Regions from separate parts of the Caldanaerovirga acetigignens genome, predicted to be linked through region 3. Evidence: riboswitches for the same ligand, from Rfam matches in the RefSeq annotation. Region 3 holds a riboswitch; each other region holds the start of a gene.
What was found. Region 3 has a riboswitch for S-adenosylmethionine ahead of BUB66_RS05565 (homocysteine synthase). Riboswitches for the same ligand answer to the same signal wherever they lie in the genome.

Region 1 (10,117 bases), on a different contig from region 3:
GCAAGCAGCAAAAGCCCTCCCATTAAACTAGAAGCCGGGATTAAAAAACGGTGATCGCCGCCCAATATCCTTCTCATTATATGCGGACCTACCAGCCCGATAAAACCGATGATTCCCAGAAATGAAACAGTTACAGCCGTGACCAGAGATGCTACGAACATCCCGGCCATCCTGATTTTCTCCACATCAACACCCAGCCCTTTGGCCGTTTCCTCCCCGCCGTATAGGGCATTGTAATTCCATCGGTTCGCCATAAAGTATATCAGTGCGGCACCGGTTACCACGGCCATGATTTCAAGATCACGCCAGGAAGCCCTGCCAATATCTCCGAAGGTCCAGAAGACGATCGAAGCCACTTGCACATCGCTGGCAAAATACTGCAAAATAATAGTGGCGGCTGAAAAAAGCGAGCTCAGAGCCACCCCGGCTAGGACCATCGCTTCAGGAGTGACTCCTTTGATCTGGGCCAGGAATAAAACCACCACGGTTGTCGCCATCGCTCCCACAAAGGCTGAAATGGTAACTAGGTATGGGTTGTTGATGATTACCGCGTCAGCACTGGCGCTGTGGGCACTTCCCGCCCCTAGGGCAATAATTGCCACGGCTGCGCCAAAGGCTGCCCCCTGCGAAACACCCAGTGTAAAGGGAGATGCGAGGGGGTTGCGCAAGATGCTTTGCATAACACAGCCGGCCACGGAAAGGCCGGCCCCGGCTGTGATAGCCGCCAGCACCCGGGGCAGCCGGATATTCCAGATAATTATATTTAAATGTCCCTGTGTTTTGCCAAGCAACGTCAACAATACCTGGGACGGCGAAGCTTTCGCAGAACCAGCATTGATGGCGTATACGCCAAGCAGAATAGTTAAAAGAAAAAGCAGGCAAATGATGAAAACTTTTCTTTGGGTATACCTCAGATAACTTTCCTGCATGTTTTCCATTGCTAGATGCCGCATATTTCCTTTCTCCTCGAGTACATATTAAGGATTTTGAAATTCCAGCTTCCTAAATCCGCCGTAATCTTTCGCCATCTGTTCGTACAAAGGCTTGCCCAAAAGGAACTGGTAAATCTCATCGGCCTTTTTGGCCGGGTCTATATCTTTAAATTTTTCGGGAAAAATCACTTTTCCGGCAAAATAAGCGTCAGCAATGGCGGTGTCGATGTTCGTGGTGTAGTAATTATAGGGCATCAGACTGTAAACCTGGCCTGTTTTGACCGCCCTCAGGGACTGGTAAAACCGGGGGTTTTTCTTGTAATCTTCCAACACCAGGGAAAGCCCCCCTGCATCGATAAAAATGATATCGGGGTCCCAGCTCAGGAGTTTTTCCCTGTCTATCATGACACTCCCTGTTTTACCCGTTTCATCAACCACATTCCGGGCATTGATAGCTGCAAATGGCGGATATTTGGCCTGGGTGCTCTCGATGCCGTGCGCCCCCTTCATGCCCAAGGCCCCTACGTAAACTCTGGGCTTTTTGTCTGCAGGAATATCCTTTGTCCTATCATGCAAGTCCTGCTGGCATTTTTGCATGTAATCAATAACCTCCTGGGCTCTTTCCTCCCTGCCGATAATTTTTCCAATCAGCCTCAGGGACTTATAAACATCTTCGTCAAAGGTGGCAACCTTGCCGTAGCTTAAGACCACTACCGGAATATTCGTTTTAGCCTGCAGTTCATCTGCCTGAGCCCTGTCCACCAGCGAGACTACAAAAATTACGTCAGGTTGGACCTTTGCAAGCTTTTCCGCATCCGGCGTGGAATTGGGCCCTCCTGGACCAATGGCGGGCAAATCTTTTAATTCAGGATAGGCTAAAATGTAAGGTCGGCCTGTGGAGGGCCACTGTTTTTCTACGTTTTCCACGCCTACTACCTTACTGACGCCTTTGACATAGCAAACCAGCCGCAGGGCACCGGGGCCGATGGCCACCACCTTATTTGCCGGAACGGGAACTTGTACCTGCCGGCCGGCCAGGTCGGTAACAACAGTTTTCTGCACTGCCGCTGCTTCTTCCTGCTTAGTTGTTTTAGCACCGCACCCACTAATCATAATAATGGGAACAAGCAGGGCAAACAGCATTGCCATTGCCTTAAAGGCTTTCATGCGCATTTATTTCTCCTCCTTTTTTGATTTTTCGAACCAACCGATGCACGCCCCTGAAATGCTGTCAAGATCAGAAGAATATGGCTTTATGTCTATCAAAGGACTGCCGTCAACAGCATCGAGACCTTTTACCACCAGGCGGTTTTCTCTGACCTCCAGCAGCTCGGCCACGCAAAATGCTATGGGATTGGGCCGGGATGGGGAGCGGCAGGCAAAAACCCCTCGGATTTCGGGACCAAAGGGCGTTCTGGTTTGAAGGGTATCCCGCGATGCCAGGTGACACCAGTATAAAACGATAAGATGAGACGCACTTTCTATACCCTCTAACCCGCCGCAAAATTTCGGATAAATTTCTATTTCCGAAATATCATCCGAAAGCCGCCCCTGGCGCGGTGCTTCCTTCACCGTTCGGTACGGGCTGTGAATCTTTCCAATGGGCATAAGTTCCATCAAAGCATCCCCTTCCAGACATATAGTGTTACTCTTTTTTAATTTTGTAACACTAATTTTATCACACTTTTTGCACTCAATCAAGTTAAATTTTTAACAATCATCTTGAAAGATACGTCTCGTAATAGCGATAGACCGTTCAACCTACAAATGGGAAAAGTATTACAAAAAAAGGACAGCAGTAGAAAGAATAAACAGCAGATTAGAAATCGGCTGTTGCATAAAAATAAGCTATTAACTGTAGAAAGCAATAAAAAAACAAAGAAGCCACATAAACAGTGGTTTACTTTAGTGTTGCCTTTTTTGGTTAGAAAAATATGGCTCTGGTTGACTCAAGACTCTTTTTTTGGTATTTTCATGTTAAAAAGGAATTAGATCAGTTCTGAGAGAGAGGAATACATTATAGCTAGGAGCAAAATCTGCGAAACTGGTTCGGTAAGAGGGGTGAAATATTGCAAAGTGTGAGCAACCTGGGTTTAGCTTTGGATAGTGATGAGCGGGTGTTTGTGCGAGATAAGGTTCATATTGTTCTTGGGGATGCGTTGGACTGGTATGACCAATGGCCTTCCCCAACTGTAATCATTTCAGATGGCCCTTATGGTATTGCGGGATTTCCCGGCGATCCGCCGACGCCTGATGTCTTAGCTGAATGGTATGAACCCCATATTGTAGCCTGGTCGAAGGCGGCTACTCCTGTGACCACCCTGTGGTTTTGGAATTCCGAACACGGATGGGCAAATGTTCACGGGGTGCTGCAAAAGTATGGATGGTCTTTTGTGAATTGTCATATTTGGAACAAAGGTATAAGCCATATAGCTGGCAACTCTAATACAAAAACGCTTCGCAAGTACCCTGTTGTTACTGAAGTATGTGTGCAGTATGTACGAAGGGCGGAATTCCGTGTGGGACATCGGGTTATGACCATGCAGGAATGGTTGCGCTATGAATGGGAACGTAGCGGTCTTCCCCTTTCAAAAGCCAATGAAGCAGCCGGGGTCAAGAATGCAGCCACAAGAAAGTATCTGACCAAAGATCACCTTTGGTATTGTCCACCGCCGGACGTTTTTGAGCGCCTTGTTGCCTACGCCAACCAGTACGGAGACCCGAACGGCCGTCCATATTTCTCGCTTGACGGGAAGCGTCCTCTTACCGCCAAAGAGTGGGCAAACATGCGCCCAAAGTTTTATTGCGAGCCAGGGGTTACGAATGTTTGGGATGAACCGTCTGTGCGCGGTCCTGAACGTATTAAGGTTCCTGATCGTATCAATAAGGCGTTACATGCTAATCAGAAGCCACTTAAGCTGACAGAACGGATTATTCGGGCTAGCTCTGATCCGGGAGATGTTGTCTGGGCACCATTTGGAGGGTTGTGTACGGAGGCCATTGCATCCCATAAGTTGGGCCGAGTCCATTACAGTGCTGAAATTAACCCTAGATACTTTAAAATTGCTATTGAAAGGTTGAAGACGTATGACAGGTCCTAGGACACCAATACGTGAAGAACCGAGTAGGGAATGGGAACACTATAACTTATGGGTTAACGTCAAAGAGGCTCTTTACAATCTTCCTTACCAATTTCACACAGATACGTACATTGAAGGTGTTAGCCTTACGGATCTTCCAACGTTATCTCCTGCGGTAGGGACGACGATCGAGCAGCAGCTGGTGGATAATTTGAATCAAATACGGTCAGTGTGGGACCCGGAAGGCAGGTACAGCGAATATGCGTTCATTCGCCAGGCGCAGACGTTTCCTGATGTTCTTCTCACGAAATCGGGCGGAGGAGATATCACTCCTATTCTTGGCATTGAGCTTAAAACGTGGTATCTATTGGCAAAAGAAAAAGAGCCAAACTTTCGATTCTGTGCTACAAAAGAGGCATGCGCACCTGCGGATTTGGTTGTTATTGTGCCCTGGCTATTATCACAAGTTATTTCTGGACGTCCGAAACTCCTAAAACCATTCGTGGAAAACGCAAGGTATGTCGCTGCATGGCGGAATTATTATTGGGAGCATACTAGACAGACCGAGGACGATAGAGGAATCATAGTGCCTGAAGATGTACGTCCCTATCCGCGTAAGAGCGATGCTATTAACGATAGACCTGTATCCGATCGTGGCAAGAATTTTGGGCGTATTGCCAGAACAGGTATTATGGAAGAATACATAGAGGAAATATATAACGAACGTATAGCGGGTATCGAGATTCGTCATTGGTTGCGATTTGTGAAAATTTTTAGTGAAGGAAGAACGCGAGAGGAAATAGAGCAGGAATTTGAACGATTTGAACGAGAGATAGAACAAGGTAGGTACGGTAAAAATGAAGGAAAAATAGAAAGTGTTTGGATGATATTAACCGGTTTGCGGCGTTTAATATGGGAAGAGAGCGGGACTGATTCCTAGAGGAACAGCTAGCTAGAAGAGCTCTTCTTCCGGGAAATAGAGCGACTAGCTTCTGAATTTTGAAATCTGGAAAACAAAATAATATCACTGAAGTTATGATATAATTTTCCATAAAGTACAAATACTACCAACGGTACTATGATAAATCAATTTCTAGTCTATCCTGAAAATAATGTTCCGAAAAAAAGCAATAAAAAAGTAAGCCCATACCTATAAGCTGCCCTTTAGAAGGCCGTGACGCAGTAAATTTGCAATCCATTCAGCATCCTTGACATCAGTTAAAAAACAACTCCTTAGCGGCTTTAATATTGAAGGGCTGATGCAACAACCATAAGGGGTTATTCTATCCTGCGTGCTTCCCTAAAAAAATCGATTGACATAATCCTAAATGAATGTTAATATTTATATCATCAAAATTGAATAAGAAAACTCTTATCGAGAGCAGGTGGAGGGACTGGCCCGATGAAACCCGGCAACCGGCAACTGCGAGCGCAGTTGCAGCGGTGCTAATTCCAGCAGAACGTTACGTTCTGGCAGATAAGAGGTTTTTTAACCCTCTTCTCGATGTCAGAAGGGGGTTTTTTGTTGCATTTTTGGGAAGGGGAGGGATTTAATTGATTCGGATAAGGAATCTCACAAAGGTCTACACTTCGGCTTCGGGAACCGTCAAAGCGTTAGACGGCATAAATCTCGACATCGAAAAAGGAGACATTTTCGGAATAATAGGTTTAAGCGGCGCAGGGAAAAGCACCCTACTTCGGTGCATCAATTTGCTGGAAAAGCCCACATCAGGCTCTATAGAAATAGACGGCGTGGAGATGACCGGACTTTCCCCCAAAGAGCTTAAAGAGATGCGCAAGAAAATCGGCATGATTTTCCAGCACTTCAACCTGCTTTCCTCCCGGACCGTGTGGGGGAATGTGGCCTTTCCGCTGGAAATAGCCGGTTTTGACAGGAAAACCATAAACGAAAAGGTAGAAAATCTCTTGAATCTGGTTGGGCTTTCCGACAAGGCAAAGTCCTTCCCTTCGCAGCTTTCGGGAGGGCAAAAACAAAGAGTCGGCATCGCCCGGGCTCTTGCCTGCGACCCGAAAGTTCTGCTCTGCGATGAGGCGACTTCGGCACTGGACCCGGAAACCACCTTTTCAATCCTGAAACTTTTAAAAGACATCAACGAGAAGCTGGGCATCACCATGGTGGTCGTGACCCATGAGATGAACGTGATAAAGCAAATATGCAACAAAGTGGCAGTTATAGAAAAAAGCCGGGTGGTGGAGCAGGGGACGACTTTCGAAATATTTTCAAGGCCGAAAACTCAGACGGCTCGCAACTTTTTAAAATCTATTTTCATCTGCGAAATTCCCGAAGAGCTTAAAGTGAAAATAAAGGCCTTAAACGGAAACCTGGCAGAGGGCCGCGTGGTCAAAATAGGATTTTTCGGTAAAATTACTGCAAAGCCCATCCTCTCGGAGGTTGTGAAAAAATTCGGCGTGAACACCAATATCCTGTACGGAAACATAGACCACATCCAAGGTACTCCCTTTGGAACTTTGGTGGTGCAGTTCGAGGGGAAAAACGGGACGGCCGACAGGGCTCTTTCATACTTGCAATATATAGGCCTTGACGTGGAGGTGGTGGAAATTGGCTGAAAGTGTAAAGCTGCTTTTTAGTGCAACCCGTGAGACTATCTACATGGTGGCGGTGTCGGTGCTCATAGCATCCATTTTCGGGATACCTCTCGGCGTCCTGCTTTATTCCACCGACAGAGGAAGGATTTTGGAAAACAGCCCCTTGAATAAAGCTTTGGGCACCATCGTCAATATATTCCGTTCCATTCCTTTCGTCATTTTGTTAATAATGCTCATTCCCTTTACCCGGTGGCTCGTGGGAAAATCCATAGGCACCACGGCCGCCATAGTTCCCCTTTCGGTGGCAGCCATTCCCTTTATGGGAAGGCTCACCGAAACGGCCTTGCGCGAGGTAGACCGCGGCGTCATCGAAGCGGCACAGGCCATGGGGGCGTCTCCTTTTCAGGTCATCACAAAAGTTTTAATCCCCGAGGCCCTGCCTTCGATCGCCGCTGGAATAACTATAACCGCCATAAACCTGGTGGGGTATTCCGCCATGGCCGGCGTGATAGGAGGTGGTGGACTAGGAGACCTGGCGGTGCGCTATGGATACCAGCGCTTCATGCTCGACATCATGCTCTACACCGTGGCAATACTCGTGATTATGGTGCAGCTCATCCAGGTCCTTGGAGATTTGGTGGTAAAGTCCCTTTCCAAACATCGTTAATCAATCAAAAATTTTTGCATTAAGGAGGGACCTTGAATGAAAAAATTTCTTGCGGTGTTTTTAACACTCAGCATCCTTGCATTCCTGCTTTCGGGATGCGGGCAAAATCAATCTGCCAGCGAAAATAGCGCAAATCAGCAGGTGCAAAATGAAAAAGTGACGATAAAGGTTGGAGCTTCTCCGGTGCCCCATGCCGAAATCCTGGAAGTTGTAAAGCCGATTCTGGAAAAAGAGGGGATTAATCTAGAAATTGTGGAATTTACCGACTATGTTCAGCCCAATTTGAAATTGGCAGAAAAGGAACTCGACGCCAACTATTTCCAGCACATTCCGTACCTTGAGGAGTTTTCAAAGGAGCACAATCTAGATTTGACCTACATCGCAAAGGTCCACATCGAGCCCATGGGGGCCTATTCCCAAAAGATTAAAAATCTTGGCGAACTAAAAGAAGGAGCCACCGTCGCCATACCCAACGACCCGACCAATGCCGGAAGAGCTCTTTTGCTCCTGCAAACAGCGGGACTCATTAAATTAAAGCCTGAGGAGGGGATAAAAGCTACAGTTGGCGACATTGTTGAAAATCCAAAAGGTTTGAAGATAACCGAACTTGAGGCTGCAACCCTCCCCCGGGTACTGCCGGACGTGGACCTGGCGGTGATCAATACCAACTATGCTCTGGAGGCAGGGCTCGTTCCCACAAAGGACGCGCTCATCATTGAAGATGCCAACTCGCCCTATGTAAACGTGTTGGTGGTCCGAAAAGGAGACGAATCAAGGCCGGAACTCAAAAAACTCGCCGAAGCATTGAATTCGCCCGAAGTCAAAAAGTTCATCGAAGAGAAATATCAAGGGGCCGTCGTGCCCGCCTTCTAATAGCGGAGTGATTTTATGGCATACTTTTCCAAAACTTTCGGCGTAATCGCCGGAACGCCTCAAGACACAAAAATGGGCGTGGAATTCATGAGAAAAAAGGGGTTTGATGCGGTGGGAATTCCTACCGCCTCAAACCCCGAAGAGCAAAATATGCTGCAGTACCAAAAAGCCGATACCCTTACTCAAAAAGTCATCGCCATTATCGACGAGTTCCATAAAAAGAACATAAAAAGCATTATGATATACTGCAATTCTCTTTCGGCAGCCATAGACTTTAACCTCGTAGAAAACAAATATCCTTCTTCCTATATCTTAACACCACTTCAATCGTACCGCAACCTGGCGTCAAAATACAGCCGCCTTATCGTCTGGGCCGCCAACGCCCAGTCCCTCAAGGTCATAGAACAGATTCTATACGAAAGCAACCCATCCATCCGGGTCATCGGAGTTACCCTCCTCCCGGTGGTGAATGCCATTGAAAATTTAATGCCGCCGGAAGACATCTTCGAGAAGTTCAACCTTGCCAATTTCTTGCCAAAAAGTTTCGGAGCCGAGGGACTGGTGCTCGGCTGCACGCACTTCCCCTATTTGAAAAAAATACTCGAAGAAAAGCTCGATGTAACAGTCGTCGACCCGATGGAGGAAGTGCTGAGAGATTTCGTTTTACGCTTAAACGCATTTTAATATCAATTTTGCCAAGGCCGCCTCTTTTGTGTCCGCACCCATAGAGACGACTCCGGCTTCCAGGGCCTTTACTCCGACCTCGTAGAGAGTCAGGTCCACCCCTTCGAAGGGCACCTGGGTGGTGACCGCCACCGTTATTTCCGACTCTACAAGTTCACGGATGGCAGGAAGAAGGTTCCGCGGCGGACGGAACGTTATACCCCCCGCCCCGAAACTTTCTATCAGCACCGAATGGTAACCCTTTTCTTTGGCAAAAAGCAGCACTTCTGGCTCGATGCCCGGGTAGAGTTTGACAAGAAGCACCCTGGTGTCGAGCCTGTCGTAAAGGACGGCAGGGCAAGCTTTTTTTTCCTCAGGGTTTATTTCTCCTCTTTCGGCGATAAGGTTCCAAACTTTTGCAATCCGCCTCCCTTCGGCCTTCAAGGCCTCCTCATCCCATTCGATGGCCCCTTCGCACACCTTGCCGGCATAAGGAGCGTTTACGCTCCAGAAGGCATCAAAGCTCGAGGTTTTCATCTTGCTCGCTCTGTCGCCGAAAATAACCTTTCCGTCAAAGACCACGAAAACACCGGGCCGGCCCGAAGCGGCCACCCTGAAGCTGTCGAGCAGATTTTTTCTGGCGTCGCTTTTTTCCTCGCCGATGGATTTTTGGGCGCCGGTCAGCACTACCGGCTTTTTTAAATAGGTGAGCATGTATGTAAGGGCCGCTGCAGTGTATGCCATGGTATCGGTGCCGTGGGAAATCACCACTCCGTCAAAATCATAAAGCGCATCGCTCACCGCCCTGGCTATGGTCACCCAGTCCTCAGGCTGCATATTGGAACTGTCTATGTTCATTATGAGCTTCCCTTCTATTTGCGCAAAATCCGAAAGTTCAGGCAAAAGTGCGAGCATTTCTTTCTCAGTAAAGGCAGGCCTTAAACCCTCAGGACCGGGTACCGAGGCGATGGTACCGCCTGTTGCAAGAAATGCCAATTTTTTTATTTTTAAGTTCATCCATTTCCCTCCTTTTAAGTAACTTGTCTGTCATAATATTCATTCCCCGCAAATATACTAAGCATACGATGTACAAATTATACCATAATTACCAGTGCTCGGGGTCTACTACGTTTATAGGATTTATGGGGCGCTGTAAAAATGCCTCGCCCACTTTTATAAACCTTTCCGGGTCGTCGCTCACAAAAAATTTATAATGAGGTAAGAGCCCTTGTCCCCTTTCCAGGCCTTTTTCAAAAAGTATGGCTGCTACTTCCCTGGCAGTTTCAAGCGCCGAATCTACCAATGTAACTTTATCTCCCATTACTTTCTTTAAC
Region 2 (10,117 bases), on a different contig from region 3:
CCCCTGGATGTCCGCCTTTGCCTACGGCACAGCTTACTTTTCTGCAGTGATATTTATCGGCTATGCGGGAAAATTAGGATGGAATTTCGGCCTTTCGGCCCTGTGGATTGCCATAGGCAATAGCCTCATAGGGAGTTTCCTTGCATGGAAAATACTTGCAAAGCCCACAAAGATCATGACCCAAAAGCTTAACGCAAAGACGTTTCCGGAATTTCTCGCACTAAGATATGATTCTCCCACATACAGGATCTTCGCTGCAGTAATTATATTTATTTTCCTTGTGCCTTACTCCGCATCGGTCTACATGGGCTTAAGCTATCTATTTGAAGGAGTCTTTAACATCGATTATCAATTGGCACTAGTAATTATGGCGGCACTAACCGCATTTTATCTGATCCTCGGAGGCTATTTTTCCGTGAGCCTATCGGATTTCATCCAGGGATTAATAATGCTATTTGGAAGTATATTAATGATATGGTCGGTAGTCTCTCATCCTAATGTGGGCGGAATAATGCCGGCAATAAGAAAGCTTGCCAGCATAGACCCAAAATTAGCCGCACCGGTAGGTCCCCCTGGTTTTTGGCAATTATTCTTTTTTGTAACCCTGACAAGCTTGGGACCATGGGGCCTTCCGCAAATGGTGCACAAATTTTACTCAATAAAAGACGAGGCTTCTGTAAAGCCTGCCACCGCAATTTCCACCGCATTCTCCTTTATAATAAGCTTCACCGCTTATTTCATAGGTGCCATGACGAGGCTCTTTTTCGACTCCATACCTTTAGAAGGCGGGCGGCCTAATCCTGACATTATGGTGCCGAAAATAATTGAATGGGCAATGCCAGAAGCAGTTGCCGCCGTAATACTAGCGCTTGTAATATCTGCTTCCATGTCCACCTTATCTTCTCTGGTCCTGATATCGAGCTCGGCGATAAGCGTGGACCTAACAGAAGGGCTTGGAATTAAACTCGGCGGCAAGGCCAAAATGGCGCTCATGAGGCTGTTCTGCCTGATTTTTATTATCCTCTCACTGATAATCGCCATACTAAAGCCATCTATCATCATTACACTGATGGCCATATCCTGGGGCACTGTGGCCGGAACATTTTTAGCGCCATATCTTTTTGGCCTGTTTTATAAGCAAACCACAAAATCAGGCGCATGGACTGGTTCCATAACAGGCCTTGCTATATCGATAGTTCTCTCGGTAATTTCTAGATTTGATTCATCAAAAATCCCTATGTTCGGAAGCCTTGCCATGACAATTCCTCTATTAGTAGTGCCGTTTGTATCTAAATTGACTTCGAAAGAACGAACACAGCAAGAAATTTTTAAAAATGCTCCTTCATCGCAAATAAATTATTGACATGAAAAAATACTTCTGTTATTATCTATTTAAAACTTTGAAAACCAGATATCTTTAAAACTCTTCTTATCAAGAGCGGTGGAGGGACTGGCCCGATGAAACCCGGCAACCCGCATCTTTAAAGATGCGAAGGTGCCAATTCCTGCAGGACGAGATGTCCTGAGAGATAAGAAGAGGCAGGAAAGCGTGCCTCTTCTTATCGGAAGAGGCTTTCTTGTTGCCTCTTACTGTACTTTGCACCAAGAAGGAGTGATTGTATTGAAAACCTTTGAGGAAATTAACGAAAAGATTAGATCCGGTTGTGCTGTGGTGCTCACAGCCCAGGAAGTAAAGGAGCTTGCCCGCAAAGAGGGCATAAAAGAGGTCGCCAAAAAGGTAGACGTGGTAACCACCGCAACTTTCGGGGCCATGTGCTCTTCTGGAGCTTTCCTAAATTTCGGCCACACAGATCCACCCATAAAGATGAGCAAAGTCTGGCTGAACGATGTCCCGGCTTACGGAGGTATAGCGGCGGTAGATGCCTATATAGGAGCCACAGAACAGTCGGAATCCGAAGGGATGAATTACGGCGGAGCCCATGTAATAGAGGACCTGGTAGCCGGAAAGAAAATAAAGCTTAGGGCTCTATCTTACGGAACCGACTGTTACCCTCGAAAGGAATTCACTGGTTTTATCGATAAATATTCCATAAACCAGGCAATACTTTTTAACCCCAGAAACGCTTATCAGAATTACAACGCCGCAACGAACACTTCCGACAAAACCCTCTATACCTATATGGGCGTGCTATTACCAAACTGCGGGAATGTAAACTATTCGACAACGGGAGAACTAAGCCCCTTGATGAACGACCCGTACCTTAGGACTATCGGCGTTGGGACGCGAATTTTCCTGGGTGGTGCAATAGGGTACGTAGCCTGGGAAGGCACCCAACATAATCCTACTCAAGAGCGCGCTGAAAGCGGCGTTCCCATTGGAGGCGGCGCTACGCTGGCCCTAATAGGAGATTTAAAGAAGATGAGTCCAGAATTTCTTAGAGCAGCAGTAGTCAAGGGCTACGGTGTGACACTTTACGTAGGCGTAGGAGTTCCGATTCCCATCATTGATGAGGAAATGGCACGGTTCGTATCCATAAGGGACGAAGAAATTCTCACAAATATACTCGATTACGCAGTGCCCTCCCGCTCAAGACCAGTCCTTCGCAGGGTAAGTTACTCAGAATTAAAGAGTGGAAATGTAACGATCATGGGCAAGAAAGTCCCTACAGCTTGCCTTTCGAGCATTTCAGTTTCCATAAAAATAGCCGAGATCCTAAAAAATTGGATAAAAGAAGGCAAATTCCTATTACAGCAACCTATACAAGCACTACCTATGGATATCAGGCTTTTGCCATTAAATGAGACAAAGGAGGAATAACTTTGAGCAGAGTAAATGAAAATTTAAAGGTTAAAAGAGCCAAAATAGGTTTTATTGAAGAAAAGTGCATAAGTTGTGGTGCTTGTACTGCGCTTTGCCCCACTGCTGCATTATGCATCGATAAAGGCAATTGGAAGCTGCGCTTTTGCTCTGAAAAATGTTCTTCTTGTCTCTTATGTGTGAGTAGTTGTCCACTTGGCGCAATAGTTCAGCTTTAGGTGGAACAGATTATGGCTGAATACAAAAGCCGTGACTATAGAAAACTCGTATACGCAGAAGGCTTGATTAGCTTTACCGTCAAATTCAAGGAAACTGACCTTTTCATAAGCGCCAAAAAAGATCTTTCAGCAGAAGCCCTTGCCTGCTTGCTGAATTATCGAAAAGACCTGGAAGAATATATAGCATTTGACCCGGATTTTATTTGCTCATTGTCTCCGCACTCCGTCCCCGAATGGGCACCAGAAATAGTAAAACATATGGCAAAGGCCGCTTTTAAAGCAGGGGTAGGTCCAATGGCAGCAGTAGCAGGCGCTATATCTGAATTCATTGGGAAGCTCCTCTTAAAATTCTCCCCTGAGGTAATAGTAGAAAACGGGGGAGATATATTTGCTATGATAAAGCGACCAATTAAAATTGGAATATTCGCAGGAGCTTCTCCTTTTAGCAATAAAATCGCCTTAAAGCTCAACGCAACTGGTCATCCTCTGGGGATATGCACTTCAGCAGGCACAATAGGCCACTCCTTGAGCTTCGGCAGAGCAGATGCAGCAGTAATAGTAGCGGAAAATTCAACCCTTGCTGATGCGGTAGCAACCGCCACAGGCAATCGGGTTAAGTCCCCGAATGATATAAAGGACGCCCTAGAATTTGCCCTGAGCATAGAAGGAGTCATAGGAGCATTGATTATCATTGGCGAACACTTGGGGGCAAAAGGTGACATCGAAATTGAAAAAATTTAAAGGAGGAAAAATTTTGAGGTCCATTGAATTAATAGAGTTACTCAAGGAAAAAATCTTGATATTTGACGGCGCTATGGGAACAATGCTCTTTAAAAATGGTCTTCCGCCCGGCTCATGCCCCGAAATGCTGAATCTTGAATTTCCCAACGCCGTAGAAAACGTCCACAGGTTTTACGTCGATGCGGGTGCAGAAGTTGTCGAAACCAACACATTCGGCGCGAATCGAATTAAGCTTTCTACCTTCGGCCTAGCCCATAAAGCAAAGGATATTAACCATCGGGCAGTCGAAATCGCCAGAAAAGCTGCGGGAACGAAGGTTCTTGTGGCAGGCTCTATAGGTCCTACCGGAAAGCTCATCTTTCCCCTTGGTGACCTTTCTTTTGAGGAAGCTTACACCGCTTTTAAAGAGCAGGCTGGTTACCTCCTGGAAGCGGGTGCAGACCTGATAATAATAGAAACCATGTCCGACCTTCAGGAAATGAGGGCTGCCCTCCTCGCGGTTAAGGAATTCGGCGATGTTCCCGTAATATGCCAAATGACTTTTGAAAAAAGCGGAAGGACCCTTACAGGCACAGACCCCGAAACCGCAGCGAGGGTTCTTTCTGCCATGGGCGCCACGGTCGTCGGCTTAAACTGCAGTTTGGGCCCGGAAGAAGCAATAGAAATCATAAAAAAGATGGCCAAGGTAGGAGGTGTATACCTTTCTGCCCAGCCCAACGCAGGGCTTCCTGATACAAAAGGCGGTGCCGAATCCTATGCAGTTACACCCGAAGATATGGCCAAATATGCAAGAGAAATGGTTCGCCTGGGCGTTTCGGTAGTAGGTGGATGCTGCGGCACCACGCCGGAACACATAAAGGCTATTTCCGAAGCCGTATCGGATCTTCGCCCGCCCTTGCGCTTTCCTGACGGAAGGTGCTTCTTGGCATGCCGCACCCGCACCCTTTACATAGAAGGAAGAGGCCCCACGCCTTTCGTCGGAGAACGAATAAATCCCACAGCGAGAAAAAAGCTCGCAGAATCGATTAAAAATGGCGACTTCGGACCTGTAATAAGGGAAGCCGAGGAACAGGTGAGGGCCGGCGCTTCGATCATCGACGTAAATGTAGGGGTACCGGGACTCGATGAAGCATCCGCAATGGCCAGGGCGGTAGAATCCATCCAGCGAACGGTCGATGTTCCCCTTTCCATAGACAGCTCCAACCCCGAAGCTATCGAAGCAGGCCTTAAATACTTTTGCGGCAGGGCTATAATAAATTCGGTAGACGGTTCTAAGGATAAGCTTGAGAAAATACTCCCCCTTGCCCGGCGCTATGGCGCTGCCTTAATAGGGCTTACCTTGGACGAAAGCGGAATTCCGGAAAGTGCCGAAAAGCGCCTGAAGGTCGCCCAAAAAATCGTCGAATGCGCGGAAAAATACGGCATCGACCGCAACTTTATCTTCATCGATTGCCTCTGTCTTGCAGCCGGTGTCCATCAAAACCAGACACTCGAAACTTTAAAGGCCATCAGCTTGATTAAAAAAGAGCTCGGCGTGAAAACGACCCTCGGGATAAGCAATATATCCCACGGCCTTCCCTTCCGGAAGACTTTAAACGCAGCATTTCTTTCCATGGCTATAAAAGAAGGCCTGGACCTTCCGATAATAGACCCTCTCAGCGAAGAAGTAGTCTATGCATTAAGGGCTTCTGACCTCTTGACCGGCCGCGATGAGAGGGGCGAATATTACGTTTTCTCCGGGCGACTAGAAAAAACTTCCGAGACAACCTTAAAGGACGCGGTTATTAACGGCAATGCAGAAAACATAAAAGCTCTGGTGGATTTGGCCTTAAAAAACGGAAACAGTCCGCTCGATGTCATAAACGAGATGGTCATACCCGCCCTGGAAGAGGTGGGCAAAAAGTACGAAACGGGCGAATTCTTTCTTCCCCAACTCATAGCAGCCGCCGAAGCGGCCGAGATGGCCTTCTCCCATCTTCGTCCCCTTATCGGTGCGGAAAAACAAAAATCCCACGGCACGGTAGTCTTAGCCACCGTCCGCGGGGACATTCACGACATAGGCAAGAACATTGTGAAATTGATGCTATCAAACAACGGCTTTCACGTAGTAGACCTCGGGGTGGATGTGCCGGAAGAAAAAATTATTGAAGCCGCTGTAAGTAGCAATGCTGACATAATAGGGCTGAGCGCCTTGATGACTACTACCATGGTAAGGATGAAAGATGTAGTAGACCTTGCTAAATCTCGAGGCATACCTGCCAAAATAATGGTGGGCGGTGCAGTGGTCACCGAGGAATTTGCAAAGATGATAGGTGCTGACGGATACGCCCCAGATGCGGTTTCCGCAGTTTACCTTGCCAAAAAGCTGGTTAAACTTTCACGCTAAAACCTGCCCTTTCAAAAGCTTCCTTTATGCGCTTCATGGTAGCCGGAGGCGGTGCGCTATGGTCCAGCATTTTGTATTCTCTCGAAAGCCTCGCGTACTTTTCGCTCACATCGTGGAAGGGCAAAAGTTCTATTTGCCTTATGTCTTTTAACGAAGATGCGAATTCCACAAGGCCTTCTATATTTTCATTTGTATCGGTAATCCCGGGGATGACGGGAAGGCGAAGGAGCACGTCCTTTCCCCTTCCCGCATCATCCAGAAGCCTCAGGTTTTCCCTTATGGGCTCATTAGAAACCCCTGTGTATTTTTTGTGATGCTCCTCCTTTGCGAGTTTCAAGTCGAACAGGAAAAAATCCACATAATCCATAACCTCTACAAAGGTATCCCGTGGCGCGAAGCCCGAAGTGTCAAGGGCGGTGTGAAAGCCGCGCTCCTTGCACCTTTTTAGGGCTTCTTTTAGAAAATGCGGCTGTGCAAGTGGCTCTCCCCCCGAAAAAGTAACGCCACCGCTGGATTTGTCGTAAAAGAGCACGTCCCTTTCCAATTCCTCTATAAGTTCCTCCACATTTATTACCCTCCCGACGAGCCTTATCGCATTCGTCGGGCAGGCATCGGCACATATACCGCAACCTATGCAAAGGCTTCTTTCAATTTTGGGAAAGCCGCCTTCGTTTTCAAAAAAAATTGCCCCGGCCGGGCATACCCCGGCGCAGGTACGACACCTAATGCATTTATATTCGAAAAACATTAACTCATTTTTGGGCGATATGCCTTCCGGATTGTGGCACCACCAGCACCTGAGAGGACAGCCTTTCATAAATACGGTGGTCCTTATTCCCGGCCCGTCGTGCACCGCAAAGCGCTTAATATCGAATATTAAGCCATTATTCGTCATCTAAAAGCCTCCTTGCAGCATCAAATAAGCTAAAATTCCTTTTGTTCGGTCCTCGCTATTATTTCCTCCTGTAGTCCCTTCGGCAAATTCACGAAGTAGTCGCTGTATCCCGCAACCCTCACCATCAGGTCCTGGAAATCCGCTGGGCGTTTTTGGGCCTCCCTCAAAAGCTCCGCACTGACCACATTGAACTGCACGTGATGCCCGCCCATGTTGAAGAACGTTCTTATCAGGCTTGCGAGATTCCGGAGGTTCTCTTCACCTTCCAATAAATCTGGCGTGAGCTTTTGATTTAGAAGCGCCCCTCCGGTCTTATCCCAATCGCACTTTGCAATTGACCTGAACACTGCCGCTACTCCTCTTCTGTCGCTTCCCTGCACTGGAGATATGCCCTCGGACACCGGAAAACCGGCTTTTCTGCCGTCCGGCGTGGCACCTGTGACCTTGCCAAAATATACGTGGACCGTCGTCGGCAGGAAATACGCCCTTCTCGAAGCCTTTCTCACCAGCGTCGGCGGGTAGCTTTCTATCATCCCGACTACCTCATCCACAAGCCTCTTAGCTATCTCGTCGGCGTAATCGTCATCTTCCCCGTACCTTGGGGTCTTATTCAATATCCTCTGCCTCAAAATCTCGTATTTCCCTTCGAAATTTTGCCTTAATGCCTCCATAAATTCTTCCATGCTAGTCGTCTTTTCATCGAAAACATGGTACTTCAGCGAGCTCAGGCTGAAAGCCACTGTGCCGAGCCCAACAAGCTGCACATATTGCGTGTTGTACCTCGCACCACCGGAATTGTAGTCCTTTGCTTTTTTCACGCAGTCATCTATCCAAAGCGACATGAACGGCACGGGAAGCTGCCTTGAATATATTTCCTCTATGATGTCGTTCCCCTTCATCTTTATGTCCATGAAATGCTTCACCTGCTTCATGAAAGCCTGCCACAGCTCTTCATAGGATTTGAAGTTTGCAGGATCTCCGGTTTCAATCCCCAGCTTTTTGCCGGTCTGCGGGTCTATTCCGTTGTTCAGGGTAATTTCAAGGATTTTGGGCAGGTTGAAGTAGCCCGTGAGTATATAGGCTTCTTTACCGAAAGAGCCCGTCTCAACGCAGCCGCTCACCCCTGAAGTCCGTGCATCTTCCAGAGTCTTGCCCTGCCTCAACATCTTCACTATCACGCCGTCGAAGTTGAAAAACGGCGGTTCGCCGAATCCCGGCGCCACAACCTGCAGGGCTTTTATCAATAACCTGTCCGGGTTTTTATTGCTGACGAGCAAGGCGGTGTTCGGCTGAAGAGTCCTCATTTCATCCAGCACTTCCAATAGCAGGTAGGACACTTCGTTTACTCCGTCTGAGCCGTCCTTTTTTAAGCCCCCTATATTTATCTTGGTAAAGTCGTTGTATGTGAAGCTTTCCTCTGCAGTAACTCCTACTTTGGGCACCGCCGGCTGGTTGTTTATCTTTATCCAGAAGGCCTCTAAAAGTTCCTTGGCCTTATCCCTCGTGAGCCTTCCTTCTTTTACATCCTTTTCGTAGAAGGGAAAAAGGTGCTGGTCGAATCTTCCCGGGTTGAAGGAATCCCAGGGGTTGGTCTCATAGACCACCCCGACGTGAACGAACCAGTAGTGCTGCAGGGCTTCCCAGAATGTCTCCGGCGCATGTGCGGGAACTTTGCGGCAGATTCTTGCCATTTCTTCAAGCTCTTTTTTGCGCTCGGGGTTTTCTTTCTCCTGGGCCATTTTTTCCAATTTTTCGGCATAGCGCTGTGCGTAGATCAAAATTGCATCGGCGGCAATGTCCATCGCCTTCAATTCTTCCATCTTTTCCTTATAATCGGGATCATCGGGGTTGAGTTCCTGCATACTCTTTTTTATCTCCTCTTTTATGTCGAGAACCCCTTTTTCAAAAATTCTCTCCCCACCAGCGGTATGTCCCGGAGCCCTCTGCTCCATGAATTCGGTCCATATCCCCGCTTCATAGGCATCGATCCATTCCTGCGGAAGGCTCGCAAAAAGTTCTTCCCTAACCGTCTTACCCTTCCAGAACGGAATTATCTCCTCTTCGTAAAGCTTTTTCGTCTCTTCATCCACTTTGTAGGGCATGTTTTCCCTGGAATCTAGAATTTCCAGGTCCTGCATGCTGTGGGTGCATATCTCTGGATAGGTGGGTACTTCCTGCGGACCGGTCCCCCTGAGCCCCACGATAAGCTGGCCTTCTTCCACCGGCAGGCTCACCCGCTCCATCAAGTACTTGAAGGCCATGGCGCGCTGCACAGGAATGGACTCGTCTTTTGCTATGCCGCTTTTATAAAATTCCGTTATGATTTTTGCCCTCTCGGCTGAGATTTTGACCTGAGCCTTAACGCTTTCTTCGCGAAGCCTCGCAATCCGCTCATTTATGGGACGGACGGCCGACCTCCTTTTTTGGATTTCTTTTTCAATGGCATCGCAGGGAATAGCCATAATATCGCCTCCAGTTAAAACAAAATCACGTTTCAGTTTTTTATATATGCAATTTTAATGCCAGTTTCACTTTTAGCGAAAGGAATTCATGATTTCTCGATATTGTCCCAATTTTTATACCATTTGTCTCGTTTTAGAGATCATCATATACGGAAAAGGTCCTTACCATAAATCTAAAGGGTGATACTTTTACCTAACCCCAGCTTTAAAGCCTTTTCGTAGATTCTAGCAGCGGTTACCACATCCTGGACAGCCAAGCCTACGGATTTAAAAATAGTAATTTCTTCCTTTGATTCCCTTCCGGGCAGTTTGCCGATTATATAATCTCCAATATCCCCTGTTATTTTTTCTTCTGTAATCATCCCTTTTTTTATCGGGACTATAAGGTCTCCTGCTTCGGCGAGGCACGCGCTTTTTGAGTCCACGTAAATCTTGTCGGCTTTTAATATGGCTTCTTCAGGAATTTCCTGCATTTCAGGGGTATATGCTCCTATTCCGTTTATGTGGACTCCTTTTTTTATTAATTTTCCATTAAATACCGGCTTTTTAGATGTTGTGACCGTCGTGATAATATCTACTTCGGGAAGTACATCGTCCGCATTTTCCACTGCAGTTATTGTCGCGCCATAATTTTTG
Region 3 (10,117 bases):
TCCGAAGGCATCTTTTGAGCCTGCCGGCCAAAATACGCCGGATTTGCCTATGCATTCCCTCTTTATGCCGCGGTACTCCGGAACATTTCGCGATACGGCGTCCAGCACGTCCTCCGCCGAATCGAACCCCAGGCTATATCCTGTAGAATTTGCTAAGTCTTTTATCACCTGCCAGTTTTCCCTAGCAAAAAGCGGCGGGATCGCCCTTTCGAACCACTGAACCCTGCGCTCGCAACTGGTGTAAGAACCCCTTGACTCTGAAAATGCTGCAAGCGGCAGTACCACATCGGCAAGCCGGGCGGTGTCAGTAAGGAAAAGGTCCTGCACAGCCAGGAATTCGAGCTTTTTCAGGGCTTCCGAAAAAGTCGGAGCTATCCCCGCAGGGTCTTCTCCAAAGATAAACGCTCCCCTTACCTTTCCTTGCTCTATAAGGTTCACGACTTCTTCGGCTTCAACCGAAACTCCCAAGTCCGCCAATCCTTGGGCGTTATTCTTGCCTCTCAGCATGATTATGCCATTTCGCGGTTTTCCTATATGACCCGATACCACGGCAATGGAAGCTACTAGTCTTTCGGCATCCTTCGTCATCCTTTCATGGTCGAAGACCACCATAGCGTTTTTCGCCTGTCCGTAAATGCGGGCAACTTCCCTCAGGTCTTCCGGAACGGTTACGACGGCGAGGGACTCTTTTAGCTGCTCGAATCCTTCAGCTTTTGAAACTCCCGCTGTAAATCCTTCTTCAATCAGCGCTTTCAATAGTGCCTTCAAAAATTCCACGTTGTTTTCGGGCCTTAACACCTTAACGGCATCTTCATCCAGGTAAGACGGTTCTGGATTTATTACCACCAATTTTGCTCCTTTTTTAATCGCTTCTCTTATCTTCAGTCCTGCTACGGCGTAATCCTCCATCGCCCGGCAACCTATTAGGAGCACCACATCGGTGGTCGACAATTCTTCAAGGGAGTTCGTTGAAGCATCGTATCCTAATACATCTTTAAGGCCACTAGGATCGCTTCCAAAAGAAGCGATATAGGTAGTCCCAAGGCCCTTAGCGAACTCTTTTATAGCGAAAATCTCTTCATTGGTAAGTCCCGGCGATACAAATACCGCAAGGCTTTCCGGCCCGTAAAGAGCGCTCAACCCCCTTGCCTTTCTTGCCGCATAGAGCACCGCTTCCTCGTAAGAGGCATTTTCTAATTTCCCGTTTTTCTTGACCATCGGCATGGTTAGCCTTTCTTTCATGGAAAGCGCACTGAAACCGAACCGGCCCTTTACGCAAAGGTGCCCGCCGTCTACCGAGCTTTCCCTGTCCGGCAAAGCCCTTAGCAGCATGTCTCCCCTTATATCGAGGTTCAGGCTGCATCCCACGCCGCAGAAGGAACACACGGTTTTCTTCTGTTCAGTCTTAAGGGGCACGGGTTTTGCCACAGGCGGCCTTTCCTGCAGCGCTCCGGTCGGGCAGACGGCTACGCACTGCCCGCAGGAAATGCAGCTCGTTTCCTTTAAAGGCAGCTCGAACTCGGGTTTTACAACCGTTACGAAGCCTCTGTTTACAAGCCCCAGTGCGGTTACTCCCATCACTTCGTCGCAAACCCTCACACAAAGACCGCATAGGATACACTTTTGCGGGTCCCTCACGATAAAAGGATGGTCGTCTTTGTAATCGTATTTATTTGCTTGTCCGGCGAATTTTTCCGGGCTTACGCCGTATTCATTGGCGTATTTTATTAGTTTGCATTCAAAATAGTCCTTGCAGCCGCATTCGAGACACCGCATTGCCTCTTTTTTCGCTTCTTCTTCGCTGTAGCCGAGGACAATTTCCCTGAAATTAGTCTTTCTCTCTTCAGGGGAAAGGTGCGCCATCTGGACCCTTGGAATTTTTTCCCTGTCGGCGAAATCCTCTTCCGTCAAGTCATCCCGCCGCACCAGATACGGTTCCTTATATGGTATGACTTCGCCCTCCAGGTAGCTCATTATCACGTCGGCTGCTCGTTTTCCGTCGGCCACAGCCTCTATGGCTATCCCAGGGCCTTCATTTATAGCATCTCCACCGGCGAAAACCCCCGCAAGATTGGTGGCAAAAGTACCTTCTGCAGCGGATATAGTGCCCCTTTTTGTGAGACTTACGCCTTCAAAGCCCGTCGCGTCAACCTCCTGCCCTATTGCAGCAATCACCGTATCTACTTCCAGCACTATCTCCTCCCCCGGAATGGGCTCGGGCTTTCTCCTGCCGGAAGCATCGGGCTCGCCTAACCTCATCCTCTGGAGCCTTATAGCTCCAACTCGCCCGTTTTTTTCTATTATTTCCATAGGTGCTACCAGGAATATGAATTTTACTCCTTCTTCCTCAGCCTCTTTTATTTCGACTTCGTTAGCAGGCATCTCGTTTCTTGTCCTGCGGTAAAGGACGTAAACTTCCTCAGCTCCAAGGCGTACCGCGGTGCGGCAGGCATCCATGGCGGTGTTTCCTCCACCTACTACCGCCACTTTCTTGCCCATTTCCACCGGCTCGCCCTTAGCCACTTTTCTTAAAAAGTCTATACCTCCCATGACCCCCGGCAGCTCCTCACCCGGGCAGCGAAGCTTCGAGCTTTTCCATGCACCTATCGCCAAGAAAACCGCATCGTATTTCGCCCTTAGATAATACAATGTTACATCTTTTCCTATCTTGCAGTTTGTCACGAATTCGACGCCCATCTTTTTGATAAGCTCAATCTCTTTGTCCAGCACTTCTTTGGGCAGCCTGTATTGGGGTATGCCGTACCTCAACATGCCGCCGAGTTTTTCCATAGCTTCGTATACCACTACCTTGTGGCCTTCCTTGGCAAGATAGTACGCGGCGCTAAGCCCTGCAGGCCCGCTTCCCACTACTGCCACAGATTTGCCTGTAGGCGGTTTTATCTCCGGCATATATGGATGCCCGGAAGCTAAATCTACATCTCCTACGAAGCTTTTCAGCCAAGCTATGGCGATGGGTTCTTCCACCAGGTTTCTTCTGCACGCATCCTCGCAAGGGTGCGGGCATATCCTTCCTATGCTGGCAGGCAGCGGCAGGTTTTCCTTTATGAGTTTTACCGCTTCCTGGTACCTGCCGTTTGCAATTAGCCCCACATAACCTTGACAGTCGGTGTGAGCCGGACAAGCTTGGCGGCAGGGCGGCCTGCAGTCTCCTATGTGGTTGGACAAAAGGAGTTCTAAAGCCATCTTCCTAGCTTTCCGGATCTTTTTATTATCCGTATAGATTACCATTCCCTCGCTGATTTCCGTCGCGCATGCCCTGAGGAGTTTTGGTGCACCCTGCACTTCCACAAGGCAAAGTCCGCAGGAACCGTATATCTTGACTCTCTCGTCATAACACAGGGTGGGGATTTCTATCCCATTTTCCCTCGCGACTTCCAAGATGGTTTGCCCTTTATAGCCTTTTACTTCTCTTCCGTTTATGTTGAGACTAATCTTCTCCATGTCTTCCCCTCCCTCGCCTTATTCTACGTATACTGCTCCAAAGCGGCAGACTTCCATGCAAGTGCCGCACTTGGTGCAGTTTTCCTGGATTATCTCGTAAGGCTGTCCTTTCGAACCCTTTATGGTATTTACAGGGCACTTGCGGGCACATAGGCCGCAGCTTTTGCATTTTGCCGGGTCAATTCTGTAAGTTATAAGAGCTTTGCACTGTTTGGCCGGGCATTTTTTGTCTTTTATATGGGCTTCGTACTCATGGCGGAAGTATTTGAGCGTCGTAAGCACCGGATTTGGCGCCGTCTGCCCCAGGCCGCAGAGCGACCCCTCCTTGACGTTCATAGCGAGTTCTTCCAGCACTTCAAGGTCTTCTTCTTTGCCCTCACCCCTGCAGATTCTTTCAAGGATTTCCAGCATCCTCTTGGTGCCTATCCTGCAGTGGGTACACTTTCCGCAGGACTCCTTTTGTGTGAAGTCCAGGAAGAACCTCGCCATGTCCACCATGCAGGTGGTCTCGTCCATTACGATCATGCCGCCGGAGCCCATTATTGCACCGGTTTTAACGATAGACTCGTAATCTACCGGCGTGTCCAAAAGGGACTCCGGAATGCAGCCGCCGGAAGGCCCTCCAAGCTGCACGGCCTTTATCTTCCGGTCTCCTTTTATGCCGCCACCTATTTTGAAAATGACTTCCCTAAGCGGCACTCCCATCGGGACCTCTACAAGACCCCCTCTTTTTACCTTCCCTGCCAAGGCAAAGACTTTAGTGCCTTTGCTCTTTTCGGTACCTACAGAAGCGAAGGCTTTGCCGCTGTTTTGTATTATCCAGGGCACATTGGCAAAAGTTTCAACGTTGTTGATGTTGGTGGGTTTACCCATGTAGCCTTTTTGAGCCGGGAAAGGCGGCTTGAGCCTGGGCATCCCCCTTTCTCCTTCTAAAGATGCTATTAATGCCGTCTCTTCACCGCATACGAAGGCTCCCGCACCGGCCTTTATATTTATATCAAAGGAAAAGTTCATCCCCATAATGTTTTTTCCCAAAAAGCCCTTTTCTCTAGCCTGGGCTATGGCTATCTCCAACCTTTTAATGGCAAGGGGATATTCAGCCCTCACGTAGATATATCCAGCCTCAGCCCCGATGGCGTAAGCTGCTATTGCCATTCCTTCGAGCACCGAGTGTGGGTCGCCTTCCAAGACGCTCCTGTCCATGAATGCCCCCGGATCTCCTTCATCGGCATTGCACACCACGTATTTCGGTGTCCCGGGAGCAGTCCTTGTGGCATTCCACTTAAACCAGGTAGGAAAGCCCGCTCCTCCCCTTCCCCTCAGGCCTGAAATCTTTATCTCTTCTATTACTTCTTCAGGTGTCATCTCTTTTAAGGCTTTTTCTAAGGCTTTATATCCCCCTGCTTCTATATACTCGTCTATACATTCAGGGTCAATTTTACCACAATTTCTAAGCGCGATCCTTAGCTGACCTTCTATATAAGCCCTGTCCTCGTCCGAAAGAGCATTCTCGTTTACTACAATTCCCTTTTCCAAGTGATTCTCAAAAATATCCTTCACCACATCCGGCGTCACTTTCACGTACATCGTACTTTTCCCTTCGTCGTCCACCACTTCTACCAAGGGCTCTAAGTAGCACATCCCTATGCATCCCGCTTTTTTAACTTCCACGTCCAAATTTCTCTTTCTTACCTCGTCTTCCACCGCTTGGAGCACTTTATTGCCCCCCGCAGCAATTCCGCAGCTTCCCAGTCCAACTATCACCTTCATTCTCCTACACCCCCTCTTTTTCCGTCTCTTTCTTCAAAATTTCCCTTATGATGCCCCTGGCTTTATCCGGGGTAAGTTTGCCGTAAGCTTCACCGTCTATCATCATCACCGGAGCAAGGCTGCAGCACCCGAGGCAAGCCACGTTTTGAAGAGTAAAAAGCCCGTCTTTTGTAGTCTCTCCTTCATTAATTTTCAGTTCGTCGCAGAGGGCACTTGTGATTAGTTCAGCCCCGTTTACATGGCAGGCTGTGCCGTGGCAAACCATTATAAGATGCTTGCCTATGGGTCTCAATCTAAACTGAGCATAAAACGTGGCAACCCCAAATACTTTGGCGGGTTTTACTTTTATTTCCCGGGCGATATGGTAAAGCACCTTCCTGGGCAGGTATCCGTAGATATCTTGGGCTTTTTGTAGCACCGTTATGAGGCTGCCGGGGTTGCCCCTGTACTTTTCGAGCACCCCATCTAAAAGGGCAAGGTCTACTTCTTCATCCGGAAATCTGGCATCAAACCCCGATTCTTTGCACTCACAGCAACTCATCTATTTTTCCTCCCCTTTACAGAATTCGTACCAATAACAGATTGCACAATTTATAAATTATTTTATATTCTACATTACGCCTCTTTTTCCTTCCTGAAAAAAAGTTTTTTTACCTTGATATCCACCCTAAGCACGTTTAAAGCCGTCATATATTCTACCTTTTCCTTCACCTCCTGCTGGACTTTCTCCATCAAAGGCAAAATTGGAATCCCGTACTGTACCGTAAGTTCTAAACTAATCGCGACTCCGGAGCCATGGTTTTCAACGACAGCCCTCCCTCCGCCCCCTATTCCTTCTATGCTTCTTGCTACATGTAAAGCAATCTGGCTTATCACCGTATCGGCAACAGTATACCGTCCTAAATAGCTGTATGTGGGCCTCACCACCGACTTTTCCGTGACTATCTCCTGCCTACCCCGGCGGTAAAAAATTTTAAGGGGGTCTAAAAGATACCCCGAAAAGTATTTCTTTATCTCGAGCGTGGGCACAGGTATTACGTGTTTTCCATCTACAGTCCTTATCTTCCTTGCCTCTTCTATCTCCTTTTTAGTCGATACATCCTCAATATATACAACTCTTGTGGGCTCCGGAAGCTCCAACGTCCTGCAGATTGTCCTTACCATTTTTTCCGAAGTACCTATGACGAGAACTCTTTTTGCATCAATTTCCTTCACCTTCTCTCTGACTTCTTCGGCATGATGCGGATCCTGAAAAAGAGCCCTTTTTATCGCACCTACCCTCGTCTCTTCCCTTTTTGCCGAATAACCGGCTACCACCCTATTTCCGTGGATCAAAAGCCCATCGTCAATTATAAGTTCGGCACCGTACTGCCTCGCCACTAAATGAGCCCGGTGGCTTTTTCCGGTGCCGCTTTTGCCTACAAAGGCGATTACTTCCAAATTATCAACTCCTGCTACATAGTTGTACTCTTTTATATTATCACAATAATGAAATACCATAAAGATATTTGTGAAACTTTTTACATGATTATCTAGTAAAACGCCTTCGGCTTCTTTTACCGAAGGCGTTTTATCAATATAATCATTTTGCAGCCTTAAAATTGTCGTATACGGCCTGCCAGAAACTAGCCGTGGTATAACCCAACCTCCACACCGCTATTCCCTTGAGGCCTTTTTCTATGACCAATTTGCATTTGGCATCCACCGAAGCACCGCTTTCCATCCAGATTTGATAAGTTACACCTTTTTCGTCTTTAAAACTTCCGTAAGCCATAAGCGAATTTCCGTCCAGGTTCATTTTCAAGCCGTATTTGCTCTTTAATTCATCTAAAAAGAGTATTCTCGAATAGGTCATCTGATTTTTCTCTTCCAATACTGTGTACCTTAGGCCATCCGTCCAGGCATAGCCGTAATAGCCCACACCTAAGACAACCTTCTGAGCCGGTATCCTCGCTGTGGCATAATCCACAACTTCCCTCGTCCAATCCACACCCGCCTGAGGCCCCGGCGCACTTGGACTTTTGTCGTAAGCCATGATAACTACGAAATCGCTGTACTTGCCCAAGACTTCATAGTCGTATGCCGGCCACCAGTCGTTTTTTTCGGTCTTTGCAGGGAGGGAAATGTTTAGAGACTTGTTTTTTGATTTTAAGGCATTGTATAGCTCAATTATAAAACTGTTAAAATTCTCTTTATCCTCAGGTTTTATGTATTCGAAGTCGATATTGACGCCGTCGTAGTTTTCTTTTTCTACCTCACTTACTATCTGGCCTATTAGCGCCTTCCTTTTTTCCGGAGTATCCAAGGCCTGGCTCAAGCGCGCGCGGTCCGATTCAAAAATGAGTGCATATACCTTGACGCCTTTTTGCCGTGCCGCCTCGAGTACTAAATTATAATCCTGCGGTTTCATAATATAGCGGGAATTGTCGTAACTTACCAGGTTCGAATTTTCGTCAAGGGTGTACCACTTGGCCGCGATGGAAGTGAGCTTTTCCACGTTCTTTATGAAATCGTCGTAGGACTGAGAATAATAATATCCCAAGATGTATTTGGCAAGACCTTCTTTTACAGTTATAAACACCGCCATTTTAGCGCCGTCCCAGTGAACTTGCGCTCCAAAAGCCTCGCTAAAAAAGCGTATGGGGACCATTGTCCTCCCTTTTACGATCAGAGCAGGAACATCTAGTTTTACCGGCTTTCCGTTTATGTAGGCGACGGAATTACCTATCCTGAGGATAATCTGAGTTGAGCCTTTTACTGCCGTAATCATTTTCGTCTTTTCATCCCAATGGACATTCGCCCCCAAATTTTCGCCCAAAAATCTAAATGGCACGAGCACCCTGCTCGATTTCATCACCGGCGGCACATCGGGCTTTATTTCCCTGCCATTCAGGAAAACTTTAATAGTTCCGGCACCGTATATTTCAAGAGGCGACACCGTTGATAATAAAAAGACTCCGATTAAAAAAAGAACGGATATTTTTCGAATATTCCTCAAATTCTACGACCCCCTTCATTAGTCCAGCAATACCATTCCGGTCCAAACTACTTTCCCCGGCGTAAAGGCAAATTCTAGCCCTGCATTTTTGCAAGTTTTAAATACATCAATACCCATTGCTTCCATAGATGGCCTTGCCTTCTCCCTCTGAACACAATAACCGTGTCCAGCGGCAGCAGGACATCTTTCACACAATATACACGGCCCTCCTATAAACCCGGCAGCAAAATGAAAGCCGGAAGAAAAAGCTCTCTTTTCCGTTTTATACACTGCCTCGTGCAAAAGAAGGGCAAGCCTTTTTGCCTCATTTTCTGCATCTTTGCTTTCGGTTTTACCTTCCACCTGCAGAATGACTGCCATAAAGTATTTTAAGACAAGTTTTCTAAATTCATCTACATCCGGCACATAAGGAGGGCACATAAACCTCTTCCCGTACTCCCTGCAGCCCGAATGGCTGCATTGAAACCTAACCCGCTCATCCACCACTACGTCCCGGGCCAATATGAGTTCGACCCGTGCAACGCCTTCACAATTTTTTGCAAATCCGAGGAGTTTTTCAGCCTCCTTAAATTTTTCCAGCAGCCTCATGGTCCACCTCTTAAAGCATAATAGCCTTTTAGTCTATAATACCAGAATCAATGCTATCTCGTCCACCTTGTAACAAATTCGTAAAATATATTGACAGAATTCCTAGTATACTGGTATAATTGCTTTAAATTAAAATTGAAAAATTGGCCTCTTATCAAGAGCGGTGGAGGGACTGGCCCGATGAAACCCGGCAACCCGCGCCTTTAATAAAAGCGCGAAGGTGCCAATTCCTGCAAAACGCTAAAAGGCGTTTTGAGAGATAAGAGGAAGGTTGAAAGAAACCCTCTTCTTATCGAAGGGGGTTTTTTTTACACAAAAACAAAAAGGAGGAATAGAGCATGAAAGATTTTAAATTCGACACTCTGGCAGTCCACGCCGGCCAGGAACCTGATCCCACGACTGGGGCAATGGCAGTCCCCATCTACCAAACCACATCTTTTGTATTCCAAAGCCCTGAACATGCTGCTAACCTTTTCTCTTTAAAAGAGGAAGGACACATCTACAGCCGGATGTCCAATCCAACCCAAGACGTGCTTGAAAAACGCATCGCAGCATTAGAAGGTGGCGTAGGCGCGCTGGCCCTTGCCTCTGGGCAGGCAGCAGTAGCTTATGCAATATTGAATATAGCAAAGGCCGGTGATGAAATAGTCTCTTCAAGCACCCTTTACGGCGGAACTTTCAACCTTTTTTCCACCACATTGAAGCGATTCGGAATAGATGTAAAATTCGTAGACCCAAAGGACTCTGCCAACTTCAAAAACGCCATAACTTCCCGCACAAGGGCAATTTACGGAGAAATTATCGGTAATCCAAAAATCGATATCCTTGACCTAGAAGAGGTCGCCCGGATAGCTCATGATGCCGGAATTCCTTTTATAGTAGATAATACTTTTGCAACTCCCTATCTTTGCAGGCCTTTTGAATTCGGCGCCGATATCGTAGTACACTCCGCAACCAAGTTCATAGGAGGGCACGGAACTACCCTGGGCGGGCTAATAGTAGACTCGGGCAAATTCGACTGGACAAACGGAAAATTCCCGGAACTTGCCGAACCAGACCCGGCTTATCACGGCGTATCTTTTACGGAAACCTTCGGAAATGCCGCTTACATTGCAAAAGTAAGGTGCATGCTCCTTCGGGACCTGGGCGCATGTATCAGTCCTTTCAATGCGTTTTTGTTGCTGCAAGGATTGGAGACCCTGCATCTTAGGATGCAGCGCCACGTAGAAAACGCAAAGAAAGCAGCGGAATTTCTAAAGAATCACCCAAAAGTCGCCTGGGTAAACTACCCCAGCCTTC

Region 1: another riboswitch for S-adenosylmethionine. It lies ahead of BUB66_RS01690 (methionine ABC transporter ATP-binding protein); the one in region 3 lies ahead of BUB66_RS05565 (homocysteine synthase).
Region 2: another riboswitch for S-adenosylmethionine. It lies ahead of BUB66_RS09910 (homocysteine biosynthesis protein); the one in region 3 lies ahead of BUB66_RS05565 (homocysteine synthase).

What each region holds. Positions count from the first base shown of each region.
Region 1 is NZ_FRCR01000002.1:20,274-30,390, forward strand. It holds gene BUB66_RS01665 (FecCD family ABC transporter permease) at 1-953, opposite strand, end outside; gene BUB66_RS01670 (iron ABC transporter substrate-binding protein) at 978-2,105, opposite strand; gene tsaA (tRNA (N6-threonylcarbamoyladenosine(37)-N6)-methyltransferase TrmO) at 2,106-2,549, opposite strand; gene BUB66_RS01680 (DNA methyltransferase) at 3,011-4,033, shown strand; gene BUB66_RS01685 (hypothetical protein) at 4,224-4,952, shown strand; SAM riboswitch class I at 5,382-5,496, shown strand; gene BUB66_RS01690 (methionine ABC transporter ATP-binding protein) at 5,567-6,601, shown strand; gene BUB66_RS01695 (methionine ABC transporter permease) at 6,594-7,247, shown strand; gene BUB66_RS01700 (MetQ/NlpA family ABC transporter substrate-binding protein) at 7,284-8,120, shown strand; gene BUB66_RS01705 (aspartate/glutamate racemase family protein) at 8,136-8,804, shown strand; gene BUB66_RS01710 (asparaginase) at 8,790-9,800, opposite strand; gene murI (glutamate racemase) at 9,889-10,117, opposite strand, start outside.
Region 2 is NZ_FRCR01000014.1:2,493-12,609, reverse strand. It holds gene BUB66_RS09915 (sodium:solute symporter family transporter) at 1-1,363, shown strand, start outside; SAM riboswitch class I at 1,427-1,536, shown strand; gene BUB66_RS09910 (homocysteine biosynthesis protein) at 1,613-2,779, shown strand; gene BUB66_RS12770 (4Fe-4S binding protein) at 2,782-2,997, shown strand; gene BUB66_RS09900 (UPF0280 family protein) at 3,010-3,738, shown strand; gene BUB66_RS09895 (homocysteine S-methyltransferase family protein) at 3,752-6,124, shown strand; gene BUB66_RS09890 (glycyl-radical enzyme activating protein) at 6,108-7,019, opposite strand; gene hypD (trans-4-hydroxy-L-proline dehydratase) at 7,049-9,481, opposite strand; gene BUB66_RS09880 (ornithine cyclodeaminase family protein) at 9,655-10,117, opposite strand, start outside.
Region 3 is NZ_FRCR01000005.1:155,853-165,969, forward strand. It holds gene BUB66_RS05535 (NAD(P)-binding protein) at 1-3,462, opposite strand, end outside; gene nuoF (NADH-quinone oxidoreductase subunit NuoF) at 3,481-5,232, opposite strand; gene nuoE (NADH-quinone oxidoreductase subunit NuoE) at 5,237-5,773, opposite strand; gene BUB66_RS05550 (Asp23/Gls24 family envelope stress response protein) at 5,848-6,672, opposite strand; gene BUB66_RS05555 (stalk domain-containing protein) at 6,815-8,230, opposite strand; gene BUB66_RS05560 (DUF2284 domain-containing protein) at 8,249-8,818, opposite strand; SAM riboswitch class I at 8,967-9,084, shown strand; gene BUB66_RS05565 (homocysteine synthase) at 9,157-10,117, shown strand, end outside.